Thermocoleostomius sinensis A174: one gene and its partners. The protein of the gene in region 2 binds, or shares a complex with, the protein of the main gene of each other region. Links are inferred from orthologs where the notes say so. Each region holds a gene or a part of one and is shown on either strand. Other genes may lie near its edges.

Region 1 (2,842 bases), 1.7 Mb from region 2 along the record:
CAGGCGGGTGTGACGCACTGTGTCGATAAAACCTGGACGCGCATTTACAATCCGGAACAGGTAGCCGTCGATCGCTGCGACCCCGATGGCAGATTCATCAAACGCTGGGTTCCGGAGGTGGCACACTTACCGCCAGAGCAGTTGGGATTACCACCCAAACTCAAAGACTATCCATCACCCATTCTCAATTACCGAGCGGCGCGTCAACGGCGCATCAAACAACTCGATCGCCAACGCCAAGCGTTTTTACACCAAGAAAACCTGATTCCATACCTAGCCCAACTGCCCACTTGCCTGATTCCCTTTGGCAGCGATCGATTTGCAAGTGACGTTGCGTGGGCAATGGCATCTCAACCAAACCTATTTCCCTCACCGCTTGATCTCGATGCGCTCGATCTAAAACAAGCCCAAGCTTTACGAACCTGGTTTGTTGCCCATGTAAACATCAAGCCCCGCACTGTCACGCCTCGAAAGCGGCGTCGATCGAAACGGCAGCCCACCAGCGATTTTGTGCAGCTAAGCTTGCTGGAGCTTTAGACTTAACCCATAAAAAACAAGGAGCACAGCCGTCTGCACTCCCAAATCAAAGGTAACTAGAATCTAGCGTTAGTAAGCGTCTTGAAGTTCGTAAAAATCAGGAGAGATATAATCCTTGCGCAAGGGATAGCCAACCCAATCTTCCGGCATCAAGATTCGCTTTAAGTTGGGATGCCCTTCATAGATGATGCCGTACATGTCATAGCTTTCCCGTTCCTGCCAGTCGGCTCCTTTCCAAATCCAATACACCGACGGCACACGCGGATCGTTTCTGGGTAAAAACACCTTGATCCGCACCTCTTCAGGATTAGTGACATTATCGCCCACTTTGATCAGGTGATACATACTGACCAGATCGCCGCCGGGACCAGTATCATACCCCGCTTGGCAAGACAGCGTGTTGAAACCGTAAGCATACAGAGCCGTGCAGAAGGGCAAGAGCAAATCGCGATCGACCTTCAATACTTCCACACCAAGATGATCTGGCTCCAATACCTCATGCTCAAACCCGTTTTCGGTCAACCACTTCGAGGTTTTACCTGCTTCCACCAGTTGAGTGGAGGATTCGGCTTCAGCAGCCGGAGCTTGCGTTTCTTCTTCAGCCACGATCGATTTCCTCCTTCTGCTGCTCTAACACTGGGGGAACCGGCATTCCCATTGCTTCCATCAACTCTCTGGGCGGCGCTTGACGAGTTTCCGCTTGCAGATATCGGCCAGTGAGAATTTCGTCGGTGGGTTGCAAGTTGTGCTGAACGGTGTAGTAGCGATGAGTGGGAGCCACTTGACCACGCTCTGCCAACGATTCACTCGAAATTTTCTTACGCAGCTTGATGATGGCGTCAATGATGGCTTCAGGGCGAGGCGGGCAACCGGGAATATACACATCTACCGGAATCAGCTTATCAACGCCGCGAACAGCCGTCGGGGAATCCATACTGAACATGCCGCCTGTGATAGTGCACGCGCCCATTGCGATTACATATTTGGGGTCGGGCATTTGCTCATACAGCCGTACCAGCGCTGGAGCCATTTTCATGGTGATGGTTCCAGCAGTGATAATTAAATCCGCTTGGCGAGGGGTCGATCGGGGCAACAAGCCAAAGCGATCAAAATCAAATCGCGACCCAATCAACGCCGCAAATTCAATAAAGCAACAAGCCGTACCATACAGCAGCGGCCACAGGCTAGACAGCCGTGCCCAGTTGTAAAGATCGTCCACCGTTGTCAGGATCACGTTTTCGGATAAATCCTGTGTGACTTGGGGACGCCCAATGGGGTTAAGCAGCATCTCGGCTGCATTGTCTGAAGTCTTTGGGGTCATGACCATTCTAAGGCTCCTTTACGCCAAGCATAAACTAGCGCAACAACCAGGATTGCAATGAAAATTAGGGCTTCTACAAAGGCCAGCAGACCCAACTGGTTGAAGGCCACTGCCCAGGGATATAAAAAGACGGTTTCCACGTCAAAGATGACAAAGATCAGCGCAAACATGTAATAGCGGATGTTGAACTGAATCCACGCCCCGCCGATCGGTTCCATCCCAGATTCATAGGTCGTGCGTCGCTCAGCGCCTTTCCGACGAGGAGCCAGCAACGTAGACAGGACGATCGCTGCGGCACAGACGAGGGCGCAGACAATCACAAAACCTAACAGGTATTCGTAGCCAGTGAGGACAAACACGGTTAAATCTACTGCCTTCGCGATGGGTAACTCACCCTTAATGTTACCTATTTTTTACATTATTAGGAATTTCCAAAACTGCCAACGAACATACGAAACCTTTATGGGAGGGATAAATTGAACCAAGAAACGGTTAGCACCAAGAAAACTAGCTGGCTTGTCTGGCATCTTCCTTGCTTCCGTCCTCCCTTAGAATGGAGCTTGTCGCGTTTGTGCCCCCCATGTCAGAGGCTCCTGTATCTGCCACCTCTTCCCCGCCCTTTTCACCGCAAGAAATTGCCGCTGAAGGGCTAAAGCCGGACGAATACGAGGAAATTGTGCGGCGGTTGGGGCGGCATCCCAATCGAGCCGAGTTGGGGATGTTTGGCGTCATGTGGTCGGAACATTGTTGCTATAAAAATTCGCGACCGCTATTAAAACAATTTCCAACAACAGGCGATCGCATCCTTGTCGGTCCCGGTGAGAACGCGGGCGTAGTCAATATGGGCGATGGATTGCGGCTAGCGTTTAAGATTGAGTCGCACAATCATCCTTCGGCAGTGGAACCGTTTCAGGGAGCCGCAACCGGGGTGGGCGGCATTCTGCGCGATATTTTCACCATGGGGGCCCGCCCGATCGCTATTCT
Region 2 (3,606 bases):
AACTTTGTTGACATTCTGCCCACCTTTGCCGCCCGATCGCGATGTAGTCACCTCTAAATCTTTTTCAGGAATGTCTAAGTCGATCGACTGGTCTAGAACAGGCATCACTTCCACACCCGCAAAGCTTGTCTGACGTTTACCATTAGCATTGAATGGAGAAATACGCACCAGACGATGGGTACCCTTCTCAGACTTGAGATACCCATAGGCATAACGCCCTTCTATTTCCAGCGTAGCTGACTTGATGCCCGCTTCGTCGCCTTCCGAAAGTTCAGTCAGCCTAACCTTGTAGCCGTGCGACTCACTCCAGCGCTGATACATTCTCAGCAGCATCTCGGCCCAATCTTGAGCATCGGTTCCACCCGCCCCAGCGTTAATTGTCAAAACAGCATTTTCGGCATCATATGGTCCAGACAATAGCTGCTGTAATTCCCATTGATCAAGTTCACGACTCAGGTGGGTAATGTTAGATTGAGCCTCCTGGAGAAGTGCTTCATCCATTTCTAACTCCAGCAACTCCAGGATGGCTTTTGTGTCGCCAATACTGGTCTGCCAGCGCTCTAGCTGCTGCATATGAGATTTCAGATCGTTCAATTCTTGCAAGATACGCTGAGCACTCGCTTGATCGTTCCAAAATTCTGGTTGAGCCGCTAGTTGTTCTAGATCTTCAATCTTGGCAGTGAGGGCAGGCAGGTCAAAGATAGTCCTGGGTTTTACCCAGGCGGTCAGACAACACGTCAAGCTCGCGCTTCATTTCTAACGTATCTAACATATTGCTTCTACAGTCTCAAAAATAAGTCCCAATCGTGATCAGCGCACCGTTGGTGAACTGGCCCTGCAAAGGCTCACATCGAGATCCATTATTGCTTAACTTCTACAAATGTTGCTAAAACGATCGCCCTCGTTGCCGCTACCTCTCCAATCCCCCTTTTCCTATTCTGTTTTCGGGTCAGTGCTGGTTCAACTCGCTTTCCTTATGGGTGCTATTCCGAAGAACAATCCAGGTAGGTCACGTTGTTCCTATTTTTCTCGCGATCGATCCTTATAATTAAGAAAGGTGAATAGACGCTCAGACGGCTTAGCCCTTACCGGTTTTCTAAGCTGGTGGGCAAACCACTCTGCTCAGGCGTTGGATGAGAAGACTCAAGTAAGAAGACTATTGACTGTTGACTGGTTCCACTCAAGCCAGTGCTATCACAACTAGCCGATGCGATCGCAAGGGGAGACAACAAACCTATGACAATGATCGAAACCAAAACCGAGCCAATGGTGATTAACATGGGCCCTCACCATCCCTCGATGCATGGGGTGTTGCGCCTCATTGTCACGTTGGACGGGGAAGATGTCGTGGACTGCGAGCCAGTCATTGGCTATTTGCACCGGGGCATGGAAAAAATTGCCGAAAACCGCACCCCCATTATGTACGTGCCCTACACCAGTCGATGGGACTACGCGGCTGGTATGTTCAATGAAGCGGTGGTGGTAAATGCGGTTGAAAAACTGGCAGATGTAGTCGTACCCAAGCGGGCTAGCTACATCCGCGTCATTATGCTTGAACTTAACCGCATTGCTAATCATTTGCTGTGGCTTGGCCCCTTCTTGGCAGACGTGGGCGCACAAACGCCCTTCTTCTACATCTTCCGAGAGCGTGAACTCATCTATGATCTCTGGGAAGCGGCAACGGGCTATCGCATGGTCAATAATAACTACTGGCGAGTTGGCGGCGTGGCTGTTGACTTACCCTACGGTTGGGTTGATAAGTGCGAAGATTTTTGCGATTACTTCTTGCCCAAAGTCGATGAGTATGAAAAGTTGATCACCAACAATCCTATCTTTCGTCGCCGTATTGAAGGGGTAGGGACAATCACTCGCGATGAAGCGTTGAACTGGGGCTTGTCAGGACCGATGCTGCGTGGCTCTGGGGTGAAGTGGGATCTGCGCAAGGTCGATCACTATGAGTGCTACGACGATTTTGATTGGGAAGTGCAGTGGGAAACCGCAGGGGATTGCTTTGCGCGTTATCTGGTGCGAATTCGGGAAATGCGCGAATCAGTCAAAATTATTCGTCAGGCATTAAAAGGGCTGCCGGGTGGTTCCTACGAGAATTTGGAAGCCAAGCGGATTGCTGAAGGCCCTAAATCTGAGTGGGTAAAAAGCCCTGACTATCAATTCATTGGCAAGAAAGTAGCGCCGACATTTAAGATTCCTAAGGGCGAAAACTATGTACGCATTGAAAGCGGCAAAGGCGAACTGGGAATTTATATCATTGGGGATGATAATGTCTTCCCATGGCGATTCAAAATTCGAGCAGCAGATTTCAACAACCTACAAATTCTGCCGCATGTGCTTCGAGGGGTAAAGGTAGCAGATATTGTGGCAATTTTGGGCAGCATTGATATCATTATGGGATCGGTCGATCGCTAATGACATCCTGATGCGATCGGGCGTGACGAATTGATCGTGTTAATTCTCATTAGGGGCGGTTTTCACACCGCCCTTATGTATGAGGGCATGGAGCTTGCAGTGCAGAAAGGGTCGGGCCGGGTCAACTTCTTTGGGGTAACTTATACTCCCCGACTTAGCTAGAGGCTAGTGGTGTTAAACGTATCGCACTGATTGATGTCGCCAGTTTGAATGCCGCGCTTAAACCACCGCACCCGTTGTGCTGAGGTGCCGTGGGTAAATGATTCTGGCACTACGTATCCTCGAGCCTCTCGCTGCAACCGATCGTCACCAATGGCGCTGGCCGCATTGAGCGCTTGTTCGATATCACCAGGTTCTAGCGAGATATTTTGCCCCGATCGATCGCCGTGATAAGCCCAAACGCCCGCTAAACAATCGGCCTGTAACTCTAACCGCACCGAAAGCTGATTGGCTTGCTCTTGTCTGACCCGCTGCTGCATAGCTTGCACCTGTCTAGAAATGCCCAGTTGATTTTGCACGTGATGCCCCACCTCATGGGCCACTACATAAGCACGGGCAAACTCTCCAGGAGCACCATGCCGACGTTTTAGATCTTCAAAGAAACTCAAATCAATATAAATTGACTGATCGCGGGGACAATAGAACGGGCCCATCGCGGCCTGAGCATAGCCGCAGGCCGACTGCACCGCTCCGGAAAACAAGGTCAGCGTTGGCTCTTGATAATTTTCTCCAAGCTGCTGTCGGAAGATAGTATTCCACGTATCCTCGGTATCTGCCAGCACAACCGAGGTCATTTCAGCCATTTCCTGATGTTGGGGAGAGATTTCGGTTTGCGTTGGATAGGAATTGGGACCAGAACTAACTTGATCCAGGACGATCGATGGGTCGCCGCCCAGCAGCATCACCAGCAGTGCCAGCACGATCGTACCAATGCCACCACCTACCGCGACCGCACGGCCACCACCGCCCCGCCCCCGCAAATCTCGAACATTGCGACTGCGACGCCCCATTTGCCACTTCATAGTCCCTCTCCTGTCTGCTTTAGCTAAATTCGATAGTTCTAATCAAACCGATATAAATACAACGCTGATTTTAAAAAGAATTGAATGGTTGTAATTTTACTATTAACAGGTCAGTGCTCACTTCAGGAGTAATGCGACATACCAATTAAATTAATAGTTC
Region 3 (2,897 bases), 1.7 Mb from region 2 along the record:
TCTCGCCCTTTGTGGGCCACAAACAGCATTCGCTCTTGCGATTCTGACAGTAGGTATTCGTAGGGAACCATGCCGGTTTCGCGCACAGGAATCTTATCGAGGTCTAGCTCAATGCCAACCCCCCCTTTGGCGGCCATCTCGGAGGTGGAACAGGTAATGCCAGCCGCTCCCATATCTTGAGCTGCGATCACAGCCCCGGCTTTAAAGGCTTCTAAACAGGCTTCAATCAGCGATTTTTCCAGGAACGGATCGCCTACTTGCACGGCCGGACGATCGTCGATCGATGCGTCGCTGAGTTCCGCGCTGGCAAAACTGGCTCCCCCCATGCCGTCGCGTCCGGTAGTAGACCCGACATACAGCACCGGATTGCCAACGCCCGCCGCTCCGGATTTGACAATTTCCGGGGTCTCCATTAGCCCCAGGGCCATGGCGTTTACCAGGGGATTACCGGAATAAGCCGGATCAAAGTATACCTCGCCGCCCACCGTTGGCACTCCCACGCAATTGCCATAATGACTAATACCAGCCACAACACCGCTGAATATTCTGCGCGTGCGGGCATCGTCGAGCGTGCCAAACCGCAGCGAATTGAGAATAGCGATCGGGCGGGCCCCCATGGTGAAAATATCGCGCAGAATGCCGCCCACCCCGGTTGCGGCTCCCTGAAACGGTTCCACTGCCGAAGGATGATTGTGCGACTCAATCTTAAACGCTAGCCGCAATCCATCGCCCATATTGACTACGCCCGCGTTCTCACCGGGACCGACAAGGATGCGATCGCCTGTTGTTGGAAATTGTTTTAATAGCGGTCGCGAATTTTTATAGCAACAATGTTCCGACCACATGACGCCAAACATCCCCAACTCGGCTCGATTGGGATGCCGCCCCAACCGCCGCACAATTTCCTCGTATTCGTCCGGCTTTAGCCCTTCAGCGGCAATTTCTTGCGGTGAAAAGGGCGGGGAAGAGGTGGCAGATACAGGAGCCTCTGACATGGGGGGCACAAACGCGACAAGCTCCATTCTAAGGGAGGACGGAAGCAAGGAAGATGCCAGACAAGCCAGCTAGTTTTCTTGGTGCTAACCGTTTCTTGGTTCAATTTATCCCTCCCATAAAGGTTTCGTATGTTCGTTGGCAGTTTTGGAAATTCCTAATAATGTAAAAAATAGGTAACATTAAGGGTGAGTTACCCATCGCGAAGGCAGTAGATTTAACCGTGTTTGTCCTCACTGGCTACGAATACCTGTTAGGTTTTGTGATTGTCTGCGCCCTCGTCTGTGCCGCAGCGATCGTCCTGTCTACGTTGCTGGCTCCTCGTCGGAAAGGCGCTGAGCGACGCACGACCTATGAATCTGGGATGGAACCGATCGGCGGGGCGTGGATTCAGTTCAACATCCGCTATTACATGTTTGCGCTGATCTTTGTCATCTTTGACGTGGAAACCGTCTTTTTATATCCCTGGGCAGTGGCCTTCAACCAGTTGGGTCTGCTGGCCTTTGTAGAAGCCCTAATTTTCATTGCAATCCTGGTTGTTGCGCTAGTTTATGCTTGGCGTAAAGGAGCCTTAGAATGGTCATGACCCCAAAGACTTCAGACAATGCAGCCGAGATGCTGCTTAACCCCATTGGGCGTCCCCAAGTCACACAGGATTTATCCGAAAACGTGATCCTGACAACGGTGGACGATCTTTACAACTGGGCACGGCTGTCTAGCCTGTGGCCGCTGCTGTATGGTACGGCTTGTTGCTTTATTGAATTTGCGGCGTTGATTGGGTCGCGATTTGATTTTGATCGCTTTGGCTTGTTGCCCCGATCGACCCCTCGCCAAGCGGATTTAATTATCACTGCTGGAACCATCACCATGAAAATGGCTCCAGCGCTGGTACGGCTGTATGAGCAAATGCCCGACCCCAAATATGTAATCGCAATGGGCGCGTGCACTATCACAGGCGGCATGTTCAGTATGGATTCCCCGACGGCTGTTCGCGGCGTTGATAAGCTGATTCCGGTAGATGTGTATATTCCCGGTTGCCCGCCTCGCCCTGAAGCCATCATTGACGCCATCATCAAGCTGCGTAAGAAAATTTCGAGTGAATCGTTGGCAGAGCGTGGTCAAGTGGCTCCCACTCATCGCTACTACACCGTTCAGCACAACTTGCAACCCACCGACGAAATTCTCACTGGCCGATATCTGCAAGCGGAAACTCGTCAAGCGCCGCCCAGAGAGTTGATGGAAGCAATGGGAATGCCGGTTCCCCCAGTGTTAGAGCAGCAGAAGGAGGAAATCGATCGTGGCTGAAGAAGAAACGCAAGCTCCGGCTGCTGAAGCCGAATCCTCCACTCAACTGGTGGAAGCAGGTAAAACCTCGAAGTGGTTGACCGAAAACGGGTTTGAGCATGAGGTATTGGAGCCAGATCATCTTGGTGTGGAAGTATTGAAGGTCGATCGCGATTTGCTCTTGCCCTTCTGCACGGCTCTGTATGCTTACGGTTTCAACACGCTGTCTTGCCAAGCGGGGTATGATACTGGTCCCGGCGGCGATCTGGTCAGTATGTATCACCTGATCAAAGTGGGCGATAATGTCACTAATCCTGAAGAGGTGCGGATCAAGGTGTTTTTACCCAGAAACGATCCGCGTGTGCCGTCGGTGTATTGGATTTGGAAAGGAGCCGACTGGCAGGAACGGGAAAGCTATGACATGTACGGCATCATCTATGAAGGGCATCCCAACTTAAAGCGAATCTTGATGCCGGAAGATTGGGTTGGCTATCCCTTGCGCAAGGATTATATCTCTCCTGATTTTTACGAACTTCAAGACGCTTACTAACGCTAGATTCTAGTTACCTTTGATTTGGGAGTGCAGACGGCTGTGCTCCTTGTTTTTTATGGGTTAAGTC

What was found. The genes of interacting proteins can lie anywhere in the genome.
Region 1: the proteins of OXH18_RS14260 (region 2) and OXH18_RS21390 are in contact, whole or in part, in a cryo-EM structure (PDB 6KHJ), measured with the Thermosynechococcus vestitus proteins. The link is inferred for Thermocoleostomius sinensis A174 from one-to-one orthologs. Residues at the interface, in WP_011057128.1 of Thermosynechococcus vestitus: Pro17, His18, His19, Pro20, Ser21, Met22, Val25, Arg27, Met29, Thr31, Ile38, Asp39, Cys40, Glu41, Pro42, Val43, Ile44, Gly45, Tyr46, Leu47, His48, Arg49, Gly50, Met51, Lys53, Ile54, Asn57, Arg58, Pro65, Tyr66; in WP_011056552.1 of Thermosynechococcus vestitus: Leu46, Met47, Tyr48, Thr50, Ala51, Cys52, Phe54, Ile55, Glu56, Ala58, Ala59, Ile61, Gly62, Ser63, Arg64, Phe65, Asn76, Pro78, Thr89, Thr91, Lys93, Met94, Ala97, Leu101, Met123, Phe124, Ser126, Asp127, Ser128, Tyr129.
Region 3: the proteins of OXH18_RS14260 (region 2) and OXH18_RS21385 are in contact, whole or in part, in a cryo-EM structure (PDB 6ZJN), measured with the Thermus thermophilus proteins. The link is inferred for Thermocoleostomius sinensis A174 from one-to-one orthologs. Residues at the interface, in WP_223903221.1 of Thermus thermophilus: Met26, Thr27, Asn29, Gly31, Pro32, His34; in WP_096411116.1 of Thermus thermophilus: Glu45, Ser46, Asn48, Pro50, Ala51, Gly52, Glu53.

The regions. Positions count from the first base shown.
Region 1 is NZ_CP113797.1:4,965,718-4,968,559, reverse strand. It holds OXH18_RS21390 (NADH dehydrogenase subunit K), read right to left. Parts: upstream 1,865-2,842; coding sequence 1,136-1,864; downstream 1-1,135. Other genes in the region: purL (phosphoribosylformylglycinamidine synthase subunit PurL), read left to right, coding at 2,439-2,842; OXH18_RS21385 (NAD(P)H-quinone oxidoreductase subunit 3), read right to left, coding at 1,855-2,217; OXH18_RS21395 (NAD(P)H-quinone oxidoreductase subunit J), read right to left, coding at 607-1,143; OXH18_RS21400 (FAD-binding domain-containing protein), read left to right, coding at 1-537. UniProt on the Escherichia coli protein: NDH-1 shuttles electrons from NADH, via FMN and iron-sulfur (Fe-S) centers, to quinones in the respiratory chain. The immediate electron acceptor for the enzyme in this species is ubiquinone.
Region 2 is NZ_CP113797.1:3,292,816-3,296,421, forward strand. Bases 360-3,330 are described here. They hold OXH18_RS14260 (NAD(P)H-quinone oxidoreductase subunit H), read left to right. Parts: upstream 360-1,236; coding sequence 1,237-2,424; downstream 2,425-3,330. Other genes in these bases: ypfJ (KPN_02809 family neutral zinc metallopeptidase), read right to left, coding at 2,583-3,330. Outside these bases: more of ypfJ, read right to left, coding at 3,331-3,446.
Region 3 is NZ_CP113797.1:4,965,127-4,968,023, forward strand. It holds OXH18_RS21385 (NAD(P)H-quinone oxidoreductase subunit 3), read left to right. Parts: upstream 1-1,216; coding sequence 1,217-1,579; downstream 1,580-2,897. Other genes in the region: purL (phosphoribosylformylglycinamidine synthase subunit PurL), read right to left, coding at 1-995; OXH18_RS21390 (NADH dehydrogenase subunit K), read left to right, coding at 1,570-2,298; OXH18_RS21395 (NAD(P)H-quinone oxidoreductase subunit J), read left to right, coding at 2,291-2,827; OXH18_RS21400 (FAD-binding domain-containing protein), read right to left, coding at 2,897-2,897. UniProt on the Escherichia coli protein: NDH-1 shuttles electrons from NADH, via FMN and iron-sulfur (Fe-S) centers, to quinones in the respiratory chain. The immediate electron acceptor for the enzyme in this species is believed to be ubiquinone.